Regions from separate parts of the Pseudarthrobacter sp. NPDC092439 genome, predicted to be linked through region 3. Evidence: predicted binding sites of a transcription regulator. Region 3 holds the regulator's gene; each other region holds the start of a gene.

Region 1 (4,342 bases), on a different contig from region 3:
TTCCGGCCGAAAACCGCCACAGCTGCTTGGCGATCTCCCCCACTTCACCGTCATCCATGCCCAGGGCAAGCCCCGCGTCCCGGACAGCACCCCGGGCACGGTAACCGTTCTGCATGCTCATCAGCGTGACCCGCTCCGCGCCGAAGCGTTCGAAGATGCGGTGGTAGACGTTATGGCGTTCGGCGCTTTCGACGTCGATATCAATGTCCGGCAGGGTGGCCCGGTCCCGCGACAGGAACCGCTCGAAAATCAGGTCGTGCTGCAGGGGGTTCACGTGGCTGACCTCGATGAGGTAGTTAACCAGGCTGGACGCCCCCGAGCCGCGCGCAGCGGCGCGGACCCCCATTTCCTGGATCATCCGGGACACTTCTGCCACGGTCAGGAAGTAGGCGGAAAACCCCAGGTTCCGGATGATGCCCAGTTCATGCTCCAGGCGGGCCAGCATGTCCCGTTCAGCTGACCCGGCGATACCGGGGAACCGCCTGCCGATCCCGGCGTGGCAGCGCTGGGTCAGTTCCGCATGCGGGTCCTGGCTGATGCCAAGGACGGAGGCTTCGGGAACCACCGGCCGCTTCCAGCCCATATCCGATGCGGGATCGATCCGGCAGAGGTCCGCGAGCGCCTCGGTCTGCGCCATGAGCTGTTTGAGGTCCGCGGCGCCATAGCCGGCCGCGGAGATGATTTCCTTGCCCAGCTGGAGCATCTGCGCGGATGTTTTCAGCCAGCCCCGGCCGGTGGGCTGCAGCAGCGGTTCGCCGGCGAGCTCCGGGAGGGATTTCAGGGTGCGGGCCGAGTCCAGGACGTCCGCTGTGGGCGCCCCGTCCGCGGCACAGTACCTGACGGCGTTGGTGAGGATGGCGGGGATGCGGTGCTCTTCGGCGAGCTTGAGCATCCGGACGGCGTGGGCCGTGCTGAGCGGCGTCCCGGGAGGGCTGAGCTGGGAGACGATTTCGGTCACCACGGTGCCGGCGGGCATGGCGTCCAGCCATGCCTTGAACAGGGTGCGGGGGCGCAGGTAGCGCCGTCCGCCCATGGCACGGCCCACGTCCGAGTCAGGGCCGATCAGCACGGTGAGGACGGGTTTGAGGGTGTTCGGGTCCAAGGTGCGCGATGCCAGTTCCGCGCGGGTGACGGCAGCCGGGACCGCTCCCCCGGATTTGCCCGAGGTGCGGGCGTGGGCATCCGATACCAGCCGGCACAGGGCACGGTAGCCTGCCCCGTTGTTGTTTCCGCGCGCCAGTACCACCACCCGGCCGGACACCTGGGTGCGGTGGTCGCCGTCGTCGTCGAAAACTGCGAGGTCCACCCCGACGATGGGATCGATTCCCGCGGCCATGCAGGCTTTGAGGTGCTTGACGGTTCCGTACAGGCCGTCCCGGTCCGTGCAGGCGAGCGCTGTTGCCCCGTCCGCCGCGGCGGCCTGGGCGAGTTCCTCGGGCCAGGAGACCCCGTAGTGCGCACTGAAGGCGGTGGAGACGTGGAGGTGGGTGAAGCTCATGCTGTCCGGGGCCGCAGTGCATCGTGGATCCGCAGGAGCCGCCAGCGGCCGCTGCCGGTATGGCGGGAAAGGTCCAGGGTGAGCGGCTCCCCCGCAGCATCCGGACCGTTGGCTTCCGGACCGGCGGTGGGGAGGACCTGGACGCGCCAGATTTCATGGTCCACCAGGCCGGGCCCGCTGCCCAGGGGCGCGCGGCGTTCCTCCGCCCACCATTGGCGGCGCTCATACCAGCGGACCGGTTCGGCGCAGACCGTGTATGACCGCCCGCCCCAGCAGAGTTCCCGGGGCTCGCCGTCCGGAGAGCACGCCACATCCACGGATTCACTGAACAGGCCCATGGCTGCCTCCCCGGATGGAACGAACGAATTATTCGAATATGTGTTCGAATAATTCCAGTCTACGACGGGGCCAGGACAAAACCTAGACGGGGGTGGACTGACGGTGCGGCAGGGAGCAGGATGGAGCCATGAGCACCGATGACGCACTCCTCAAGCAGGCAAGCCTCACAACGCAGGACTCCACTGCCATCGCCACTTTTGACATAGACGGCAGCATTCCCGGTTCCGGCGCCTATGTGGTGGGCCTGATGGGGGCCACGCCGGACTACTCCGCGCAGCGGCGGCTGTGCATCGAATTCATGAACGGGGAGGCCATCGCCTTCTACTCGTTCAACCGGGACCAGGGCATAGAAGAGGACTATGACCTCTCCGGCGTGACCCATTCGGCCACCAGCATTACCGGGCAGTTCCCGCTCGCCGCCATCAACGGGCTGGGCGAGGGCCACGTGATGACCGCCTTCAGCGAGGCAGACGGAAGGGACTTCCAGTCCGGCGTGCCGGTCTCCGAGTCCCTCTAGAGGGTTTTAGCCGTTGCCCTTGTGCACGCGCATTTCGAGTTCGATGAACCCGGAGATCATGGCCCGGTAGGTGGATTCGACGATGTCCGGGTCGATGTCCTTCTTTTCCGCGGCCGAACGGACGTGCTCGATGATCCGTTCCACGCGTCCGGGTGCCCGCACTTCGGCGTCGTCCCCTTTAAGGGTTCCGGCGATGCGGATGAGCCGTTCGCGCCGGGCGATGAGGGTGACGATCTGGTCATCCACCTCGTCAACGGCGACCCGTACGGCAGCAAGCTGCTCTTTGTCCGCCAGGGCGTCCCTATCATTTCCTTGAATTGTCGCCATCGTCTGACAGTATCGAAGCATGCAACCCAGAGTCGACTTCATCTCGCTAGGTGTCCGCAGTGTTGCCGCGTCCCGCGCGTTCTACGTCGACGGACTCGGATGGCCGGTCCACCGCGAACTGGAGGGCGACGTCGTATTCATACAGGTCAACCACGGCCTGGTCCTCTCCCTCTGGGATGCAGGCCAGATGCAGGCCGAGGCGGGCGTGGACGCCCCTGGCCCGGTTCCCTGCATTACACTGAGCCACAACCTGCCCGGCACCGATGAGGTGGACCGGGTCATGGCGGAGGCGGCCGCTGCCGGCGCAAGCATCATCGCCGAACCGGTCACCCAGCCCTGGGGCGGTTACAGCGGCTACTTTGCGGACCCGGACGGCTTCCGCTGGGAAGTTGCGTACAACCCCTCCTGGACAGTGGACGACGCCGGCACGGTCACCGTCTGAGCGGCGCCGCCGCCAGACGGGCTGCTTGAGGGGCTGCTAGAACAGCGCCTCCACCGGCCGGATGAGTTCCGGGCCGTTATTGCGTACGTTGCCCACCTCCCGGCCAACCGTTTCCACTTTCCAGTCCGCCGCCACGTCCCGCACCCGCGCCCGGACCAGATCCACCAGTTCCGCGGCGTCGTCCGCTGCAGGGTCGAGCCAGGCACGCATGGTGTCCTTGTCCATGGGCAGCGGCACCCGGTCATGCAGCTCCGTCAGCTTGCCGAAGACAGTTGATTCCGTCCCGGGCGGCGGGGTGTCTGCCGTCAGGATGGAAGTGGAGAGCAGCCAGCGTGCCGGCTCCCCGTCCGGCACGGAAGGGTCTTTCCACCATTCGTAGAGGCCGGCAAAGGCCAGCCCGTGGTCCGTGCCGGGGTGCACATAATAGGGCTGCTTAGCTTTGCCGGGCCCCTGCTTCCATTCGTAGTAGCCGTCCGCGGGGACGGCGCAGCGCCGGGACCGCACAGCCTTCCGGAAAGCCGGCTTTTCCAGCACGGACTCACTCCGGGCATTGATCATCCGGGAACCGATCGAGGGATCCTTCGCCCAGGAGGGCACCAGGCCCCAGCGCGCCACGTGCAGCTGGCGCACGTGCCGTGGCGCTGGTCCGCCGTCCTCCACCAGGCGCTCCAGGACGATGGGAACCTCATCGGTGGGCGCCACGTTCCACGACGGCGGGATGTGCACCTCGTCCTCCAGGGCGGCGTCGAACCCGGCCAGCAGGTCACCCACGGCACGTGCCATCACATAGCGTCCACACATGGCTCCAGCATGCCATCCTGCGAAGCCGCCCGGGAATAGCGCCGGTCGCGATACCGTTGACCCCGACGGACCCCATTACCAACAGCAAGGAGAGCCCTGTGGACTTCACTCCCGAATCCGGCACCATCACCATGTTTTCCACCACCTGGTGCGGCTACTGCAACCGGCTGAAGAAGCAGCTGGACGCGCAGGGCATCGGGTACACCGAGATCAACATCGAGGAAGTGGACGGCACCGCCGAGCTCGTGGAGCAGCTTAACGGGGGCAACCGCACGGTTCCCACGGTCCTCTTCCCGGACGGCACCGCTGCCACCAACCCCTCTGCCGCCGAGGTCAGGACCCGCCTGGCCGCGTAGCGGAAAGCGCCCCAGAAAGCGCGTTTGATAGACAGAACGGGACCGGCGGTGCGCTGCCGGTC
Region 2 (4,342 bases), on a different contig from region 3:
CCAACGGATAGCCGTCGAACGTGGTGGAGATGGACGCCGGTGTGCCTGGGGTATTGATCAGGATGGCCGGAACCCGGTCCCCGAACTGCGCGGCCACATAGATGGTCAGGAGGACGGCCAGGCCCTGGATGGGTTCAAGCGTCAGCGTGAATCCGCTGGCGAGGGCCACGGCCATCGTGGCGGTGACGCCGGGGAAGGCACCCACAAGCATGCCCACGAGGATGCCCAGGCCGATGTACAGGAGGGTGTCCACCTGGAGGACGGCAAGAATGCCGTCTGTGACTGGAGAAGCGGCAATCTGGATCATAGGTTCACCCGCAATGCGACAACGAAGAGGAAATGGAGAAGCGCGGCCACGATGGCGGGAAACACGATCAGCGGTTTCCAGCCGCGTCCGCCGTACAGGAACGTGAGTCCGGCTGTGGCTGCCAGGGTGATGAGCCAGAACTGGAGGACATTCCAGAGCAGCAGGTAGCCCACCAGGATGGCGGCCGTGGCCAGCATGCGCCCTACGCCCCAGCCAGTAAGAGGCTCGGGAAGGTTGGCCCGGCTTACGCCGCGCAATACGTTGACAACCACCTGCAGGAGCCCGACGGCGACCAGCGCCCAGGCGAGCATGGTGGGCCAAAACGGGGGGCCCAGTTCCACGCGGACACCTGAGCGGATGGCCTGCGCAAGGACCAGGATGAGCACGCCGAAACCAATGGTGACGGCGGCCGGAACCAGTTCGCGGATGCGGTGCGCCCGGTCCGTGACCAGCGACTCGGGGGCTGGATGGATGTGCGCTTCGGCGTGGTCCTGCTCAGGATTTGACGGATCCATCGCCGCCGGGGGGAGCGCTGCGGAATCGTTCATGGGAGTTTCCTAACTGGTACCGGGGCCGGCCGCCGGAGGGCGGCCGGCCCCGATTCAGGAGCTATTTTCCTTGCGCCAACTTGATCCACGGGCCGTAGCGGTCGGCCTCTTCGTCAAGGAATGCCTTCATTTCTTCGGAGTCCTTGAAGGTGGGGACCAGGTTGGAGCTTTCGATGACCTTCCGGTACTCCGGGTCCTCGACGGCCTTGCCCATGGCCTCGGACAGCTTCTTCACCACGTCCTCCGGCGTTCCGGCCGGGGCCATGATGCCTACCCAGGAGGCGTTCTGGAGGTCGATGCCCTCCTCCTTGGCGGTGGGGACATCCGGGTTCTTGGGATCCCGTTCATCCGTGAGCATGGCCAGGTAGCGCAGCTTGCCGGCGTCCACCTGGTTCTTCTGGGTGCCGATGGCGTCGATGGAGAAGTCGACGTCACCTGCGGCCGCGGCCGCGACTGCCGGTGCGGAGCCGTCGAACGGGACGGAGGTCAGTTCGATGCCGGCCAGTTCCTGGAGGCCCTGCGCCGGCGAGTCCCAGACCGAGCCGACGCCGGGGCTGGAGTAGGTCACCTTTCCGGGGTTGGCCTTGGCGTCCGCCACCAGGTCCTTGAGCGACTTGTAGGGGCTGTCCACCGGAACCGCGATGGCGCCGGGACCGGCCAGGCCCTGGCCGATGGGCTCGTAGTTGGACGGGTCGATGTCGTAGTCCTGGAACTGGAGCGTGGCCACTTCCACACCCATCATCGACAGGTTGTAGCCGTCCGGCTTCTGGTCCTTGAGCCAGTTGTAGGCCACGGAGCCGTTGGCGCCGGGCTTGTTCTCGACGATGACCTCAACGCCAAGCTCCTTTTCCAGGATCGGCGCGATGGTGCGGGCGGTGAGGTCGCCCGAACCGCCCGCGGCCCAGGGAACGGTCAGCCTGATGTCCTGGCTCGGAAATTCAGCGTCAGCATTGCTGTTGTTGCCGGATGCACAGCCGCTGAGGACCATGAGGCCCATGGTCCCCACGGCCAGTGATTTGATGAAGGCTTTCATTTACGGTGGCTCCTTTGATTTCCGTAACGGGGTGCAACGCGGCCCTTCTTTGGGCGGCGTACTGGCTTTAGTTGTCGATCTTGTGCGCTAGGCGAACATATGTGCATAAATCGAACACTACCTGTAATGTAGTTCACACCGGGGGCCCCGGGCAATGCCTGCGCCCCAATCGTGACCAACGGGCCGTTTATTGCGGTGGTTTACAGGAGGGCGTGCGCATGAGTGCAGTCTCGGAATCGTATTTGGTTGGGCTGATCGGGGAGGGGACATCCCACTCCCTGACCCCCGCCCTGCACGAGCGGGAAGCCGATTGCTTTGGCCTCAGGTACCTATATCGCCCCGTAGACCTGACGGTCCTGAACCGCCCGGCCGCCGATGTGGGGAAGCTGCTGCAGGCTGGCCGGGACCTTGGATTCAACGCGTTCAACATCACGGTGCCGGCCAAGCAGGTGGTGCTTCAGTACCTGGATGAATTATCGGACGACGCCGCGCGGCTGGGTGCCGTCAACACCGTCCTGATCAGGGGCGGCCGGTTTATCGGCCACAACACCGACTATTCAGGCTTCGGCACGGCCCTTCAGGAAGGTCTTCCAGACGCGGAATTGGACCAAGTGGTGCAGTTGGGTGCCGGGGGCGCCGGTGCTGCCGTCGCCTACGCGCTGCTTGCGGCAGGCGCCAAGTCCCTGATCCTGGCGGACATTGACCCGGTGCGGGCCGCGGAGCGGGCCGCCGCGATGTCCAGGCTCTTTCCGGGCCGCGACATCCGCCAGGTACCGCTCGACAACGCCGCGGAGGCGCTGGCGGATGCGGACGGACTGGTCAACGCCAGTCCCGTCGGGATGCAGGGCCACGCCGGCATGCCGCTGGATCCGTCCGTCATCAAGCCGCGCCAATGGGTGGCGGACATCATCTACCGTCCTATCCAGACCGAATTGCTCAAGGCCGCCGCAGACAAAGGCTGCCGGGTGCTGGACGGCGGGCACATGGCGGTAGGCCAGGCCGTTGACGCCTTCCGCCTCATCACAGGCCTTGAACCACAGGCCCCCCGCATGCGGGAGCACTTCCTCAGCCTGCTCCGGCAGGGCAGGTAATGTAGCAGCCGTGAGCGCCGTCGAGGAAGAGCCCGCGCCTCCCCACTTTGTGAAGTCCGTGGAGAAGACGTTCGCGGTGCTGCTCGCCTTCACCTCCAAGGAACCACGGCTGACGGTTACCCAAGTGGCCGGACGGGCAGACCTCAGCCGCGCCGCCGCCCGGCGCTTCCTGCTCACCCTCACCGACCTTGGCTACCTGCGTGCTGAGGGAAATTTCTTTGAACTGACGCCCCGCACCCTCGACATCGGTGCTTCCTTCATGGCCAACCTGACACTGCCGCGGATCGCCGAACCGCATCTGAAGACGCTGGCGGCGGAGCTTGACGAGACCACGTCGCTGTGCATCCTGGACCGGGATGACGTCGTCTACGTTGCGCGGGTGGCGGCGCCCCGGCTCCTGAGTGTTTCCATCAATGTCGGAACGCGCTTCCCGGCGTGGGCCACCTCAATGGGCCGGGTCCTGCTGGCGGGGCTCGCCGGCCATGAGCTGGACGCCTATCTGGAGACCGTCCAGCTGCGGCCCTTCACGGACCACACTGTGAGCACTATCGACGAGCTCCGGACGGCGGTGGATGCCGCCCGCCAGGCCGGGTGGGCCATTGTTTCGGGTGAGCTTGAGGAGGGCCTTCGCGGAGTTGCCGTGCCGGTGTGGCGGGGGAGCCAGGTGGTGGCAGCCCTGAATGTGTCGCTGCAACGACACCGGATCGGGCCGGGGGAGATCGAAAAGAGCATCGTGCCGCTGCTGCTGGACGCGGCCCGCCATATTGGCGACGACTATGGCGGACGCAGCCCGCACAGGAGTTAAGGCTGCTTCAGGGCGCGGCCCAGGATGGCCTGGGTCAGCGCATCCACCACCTCCGTGTTGGCCAGCGGGTTGCGGAGCAGGGTGAAATCGACGTCGCCTACCGGGGGCAGGTCAAAGCGTCGGGTGATGATCTTCAGGTCCTCCGGAACCAGCGACGATGGCATCACCGCCACCCCGATGCCGGCCCGGACCGCGGCCAGGACGCCGCTGATCTGCCGGGTGGTGCAAGTGATGCGCCACGTCCGGCCATGGGCCTCCAGCGCGTCGATAGCCAGCTTCCGGCTCAGGCTCGGCGCCGGGTAGGAGATCAGCGGCACCGGATGCCCCGGTTCAAGGTTGGTCTGTTCCAGCCCCACCCACGCGAACGAGTCGTGCTGTACCGGCGTGCCCTCCTTGGCGCCCGCGACCCACTTGACGAAGACCAGATCGAGCTGGCCTGCGTTGAGCCGGCGGTATAGCTGGTCGCTTTGGCCCACCGTGAGCTCCAGGTTGATCTGCGGATAGACCTGGCGGAACTCGCGCAGGATGCGCGGGAGGCCGGTGATGGCAAGGTCGTCG
Region 3 (4,342 bases):
CCGGGTGAGGATGCTTTCCAGTGACTCCAGGAAAGCTGTGGTTTCAGTCTCAGTTCCTGCCGTGACGCGCAGGTGGCCGGGGATTCCGACGTCGCGGATCAGGACACCCGCCGCAAGAAGCTCCTGCCAGACCTGGTGCGGATGGTCGAGACCGCCGAAGAAGACGTAGTTGGAGTCCGACGCGGCCGGCTTCAGGCCCATGCGGCGCAGTTCAGCAACGATCCGGTCCCGCTGCTTCTTGATGTCTTCGACGTCCGCCATCAGCGCTGCGCGGTGTTCCAGTGCAGCCAGTGCCGTCGCCTGCGTCACGGCGGAGAGGTGGTAGGGAAGGCGGACCAGGCGCAGGGCATCCGTGACTTCCGGAGCTGCAGCCATGTAGCCGAGCCGCGCCCCTGCCAGGGCAAACGCCTTGCTCATGGTGCGGGATACGATCAACCGCTCACGGCCGGGCAGCAGCGTCAGAGCACTCGGCGTCCCGTCGTGGGCAAACTCGTGGTACGCCTCGTCCACGATCACGATGGTTTGGCTGTCCTCGCCGGCACGGTACACCTCCTCCACGACGTCGAGTCCAAGGCCGGTACCGGTGGGGTTGTTCGGCGAGCAGAGGAAAACGATGTTGGGCTGCAGTTCCTTCACCTGCCGGGCAGCGGACTCGGCAGTGAGGCCGTAGTCGTCCGCGCGCTGTCCCGCGATGTAGCGGGTGTCCGTACCACTGGCCAGCAGCGGATACATCGAGTAGGTGGGGGGAAAGCCCAGCGCGGTGCGGCCGGGGCCGCCGAAGGCCTGCAGGATCTGCTGGAGAACTTCGTTGGAGCCGTTGGCGGCCCAGATGTTTGAGGCGTCCAGCCCGTGGCCGAGGTAGTCGGCCAGTGCCGTGCGGAGTCCGTTGAATTCCCGGTCCGGGTACCGGTTCAGCCCTGTGGCGGCCCGGGCAACGGCCGCGGTGATGGCCGCCTGCACATCCGCAGGAACGCCATGGGTGTTCTCGTTGACATTCAGGAGAATGGGAACATCCAGCTGCGGGGCCCCGTACGGAGTGAGGCCGCGGAGGTTCTCGCGGAGCGGAAGCCGGTTCAGTCGTTCTAGCTGGTCATTCACCTGAACAGTTTAGTGCCCGTGCCTGGGACCGGAAAATGTGACAATAAGCCGGCCCTGCTGCCCTCCACCGGGATCCCGTCATCCTGCCGGAACGAACAGCTGCTGGCCCGGGATGACAGGCCCGCCGGAAAGGTTGTTTAGCTGGACGATGTCCGCCACCACGTCCCTGGCGTCGCGGTCCGGGGCCAGGCTGCCGGCGATGCTCCACAGGGACTGGCCCGGCTGGACCGTCACGGTGACCGTCGGCGTGGCCACGAGGTCCGCTGCCGAGTCTGAGGCCTTGGCGGGCGAATTGAAGAATCCGGCCATGGACAGCAACAGCGCAGCAAGCAGGATCAGCGGGATGCCGATCAGCACTACCCGGCCCCGGCGCGTAAGCCTCAGCGGCGGCAGGGGCGCCTGCGCCCGGCCTGCTGAAGCAGAGGCGTGCCGCGCGGAAACTGACAAGTGATGAGCGGAAATAGCTGACATGGACTGAGCCCTCCTGGACCGTACTGTGCTGCCCGGAATGTTCCCGGCCGCCGCATCCTTCCCAACTTCGAAGATGATCTTCGAACGGCGATTGCAGCGACTAGAACACATATTCGAACTTTACTGATTCAGTTTTAGCACTTATCAACGAACAATGTCGAGACTCGCTAGAACAAATGTTTGAAAAAGCCCTGTGGCTGGCCTAGCTTTGAAGACAAGAACAACCACGCGGAAAGTTGATCAGCCGGGTCTGACAATTTGGGCGGGACCATCACGGCCGGAGCCAGAGCAAGCGGACCGGTGGCAACCGAAGGGCATTGGCAAACATGGCAGCAGCAGCGGCCGGAGGCAGGGCACTCCCGCAGGCAAAGAAGGCCGCCAAGGGCCTGACCGCCCGGCAGAAGAAGATCCTCGAAACCATCCAGCGCTCCGTCAACGACAACGGTTATCCGCCCTCAATGCGCGAGATCGGGGACACGGTAGGGCTGGCCAGCCTCTCCAGCGTGACGCACCAGCTCTCACAGCTCGAAAAGCTGGGCTACCTCCGCCGGGATCCCAAACGGCCCCGCGCCATGGAAGTGCTGATGCCGCTGACGCTGGGCGGCGCGCCCGGCAGCGGAGCCCCGTCCGCTGAAAGCCCGGCGCCGGCCTCCATTTCCGCTTCTGTCACCGAACTGCCTACCGCGCTGGACACGGCCATGGTCCCTTTGGTGGGCCGGATCGCCGCCGGCGGGCCCATCCTTGCGGAGCAGGTGGTGGAGGACGTCATGCCCCTCCCCCGCCAACTGGTGGGCCAGGGCGAGCTGTTCATGCTGAAGGTCGCCGGCGACTCCATGGTGGATGCGGCCATATGCGATGGCGACTGGGTAGTGGTTCGACGCCAGGCAGACGCGGCCAACGGGGATATCGTGGCGGCCCTCCTGGACGATGAAGCCACCGTCAAGACCTTCCGGCAGCGCGACGGCCACACCTGGCTGCTGCCACAGAACACCCAGTACGAGCCAATCCTTGGCGACCACGCCACCATCATGGGCAAAGTGGTGTCCGTCCTGCGTTCCCTCTAGGATGCGTGCCCTCTAAAGGGGCGCTCCGCGGCCAGCCTTACCGGGCCAGCCGTTCGAGCGCTGCCACCGCCGTCTTGCGGTCGGTAGTGGGCCAGAACGGCGGCAGGGCTGCGCGCAGGAAACCGGCATAGCGTTCAGTGGCCAGCCGGGAGTCCAGGACTGCCACCACGCCCTTGTCGTTCGTAGACCGGATCAGTCGCCCGGCCCCCTGTGCCAGGCGGATGGCCGCGTGCGTGGCCGAGACCGCCATGAACCCGTTCCCGCCTGCCTGCGCCACAGCCCGGGACCGTGCCGTCATGAGCGGATCGTCCGGCCGTGGAAAAGGAATCCTGTCGATGACAACCAGGCGGCAGGAACCGCCTGGCACGTCTACGCCCTGCCACAGCGACATGGTGCCGAACAGGCAGGTATCGGGTTCGTCCGCGAACTGCTTCACCAGGGCCGTCATCGTGGATTCGCCTTGGCAGAGGACGGTCATTCCCAGCTTGGGCCTCAAGGCATCGGCTGCTTCCTCGGCCGCACGCCGGGAGGAGAAAAGGCACAGGGCGCCGCCGCCGGAGGCCCGGATCAGGGCCTCGAGTTCGTCCAGCGCCTCCGGGGACACACCGCGCCCGGGCTTTGGCAGATGGCCCGCCACGTAAAGGATCCCTTGCCTGGGGTAGTCAAAGGGTGAGCCCACGTCCACGCCGGTCCAGCTGGGTGCTCCCTGGCCCACCAGCCCCAGGCCTCCGGCGGCAGGCTCAAACGCTGAACCGATGGCAAGTGTGGCTGAGGTGAGAACCACCGTATGGTCCGCAAACAGGCCCTCGCGTAGCTTGCCGGCCACCGAAAGCGGCGCCACGTTGATCAGTACCGGCGCCGAATCGTCCGGCTGGGAGTAGCCCTGTCCCGGGTCAAAGGTGCTTGCCCGGGAAAACCAGACCACCTCCCGGTTTTCGCGTGCAGCCAGGAGCCGCTCGCACAGTTCCAGGATGAGCATCAGACGGGACCTCGCAAGCTGGCGCCCGCCGTCGGCCGACTGGCTGCCGTCGCCCTTGGAGTCGGACAGCGCGGCGCGGCAGGCCTCACGGAGCTGGTCCACGCAGTCCAGCTGCTCGTCATTGAGGCCGTTGGGAAGCAGCCCTCCGGGCGCGCCGGCCAGGGCAGCCTCAAGGTTGGCCGCAGCGGCGTTCAGCGCGTCCACCGTGATGGCGGTGTGCTTCCGCGCCCCGGAGGCAGCGGCATGGACCATGGCCACGGACAGCTGTCCGGACACGGCGCCGGTCACCCTGTCCTGCAGTTCGTGGGCCTCGTCCACCACCACCACGTCGTACTCGGGAAGGACTGCCAGGCCCTCGAAGGCGCTCACGGCCAGCATGGCGTGATTGGTCACCACGATGTCCGCGGAGGCCGCATCGTGCCGTGCAAGCTCGCTGAAGCACTCCTCGGCCAGCGGACACTTCTGCGCGCCGAGGCATTCCATGGACGTGACGGACACCTGGCGCCAGGCGCGGTCCGTGACCCCGGGCAGCAGTTCATCACGGTCCCCCGTGGCGGTTTTGGCCGCCCATTCGCGCAGCCGGACCACTTCCTTGCCCAACTGCGAGGACGGTCCGCCCACGGCCGCGGCGAAGTGCGGCACACTGGTGTCCTCGCCCAGCGAGAACAGCTGGCCTTCCGTGGGCTCCTCGGACGGGAACCCGCCCTCAAGCTTATGCCGGCAGACGTAG

The links. The regulator LexA, encoded in region 3, represses DNA repair genes until DNA is damaged. The targets are predictions, from matches to a motif close to TCGAACANNTGTTCGA.
Region 1: a site for LexA is predicted at 1,869-1,884, ahead of ACIQCM_RS02025 (DUF6504 family protein). Genes of this name have one in related genera too.
Region 2: a site for LexA is predicted at 1,980-1,995, ahead of ACIQCM_RS07985 (shikimate dehydrogenase). Genes of this name have one in related genera too.

Annotation. Positions count from the first base shown of each region.
Region 1 is NZ_JBIVQB010000001.1:438,704-443,045, forward strand. It holds gene ACIQCM_RS02020 (DNA polymerase III subunit alpha) at 1-1,498, opposite strand, end outside; gene ACIQCM_RS02025 (DUF6504 family protein) at 1,495-1,836, opposite strand; gene ACIQCM_RS02030 (hypothetical protein) at 1,965-2,354, shown strand; gene ACIQCM_RS02035 (chorismate mutase) at 2,361-2,681, opposite strand; gene ACIQCM_RS02040 (VOC family protein) at 2,701-3,123, shown strand; gene ACIQCM_RS02045 (SOS response-associated peptidase) at 3,160-3,924, opposite strand; gene ACIQCM_RS02050 (mycoredoxin) at 4,023-4,280, shown strand.
Region 2 is NZ_JBIVQB010000002.1:673,612-677,953, reverse strand. It holds gene ACIQCM_RS08000 (tripartite tricarboxylate transporter permease) at 1-307, opposite strand, end outside; gene ACIQCM_RS07995 (tripartite tricarboxylate transporter TctB family protein) at 304-855, opposite strand; gene ACIQCM_RS07990 (Bug family tripartite tricarboxylate transporter substrate binding protein) at 917-1,888, opposite strand; gene ACIQCM_RS07985 (shikimate dehydrogenase) at 2,107-2,979, shown strand; gene ACIQCM_RS07980 (IclR family transcriptional regulator C-terminal domain-containing protein) at 2,990-3,784, shown strand; gene ACIQCM_RS07975 (LysR substrate-binding domain-containing protein) at 3,781-4,342, opposite strand, start outside.
Region 3 is NZ_JBIVQB010000003.1:39,145-43,486, forward strand. It holds gene ACIQCM_RS08255 (histidinol-phosphate transaminase) at 1-1,098, opposite strand, end outside; gene ACIQCM_RS08260 (LysM peptidoglycan-binding domain-containing protein) at 1,177-1,545, opposite strand; gene lexA (transcriptional repressor LexA) at 1,896-2,633, shown strand; gene ACIQCM_RS08270 (ATP-dependent DNA helicase) at 2,671-4,342, opposite strand, start outside.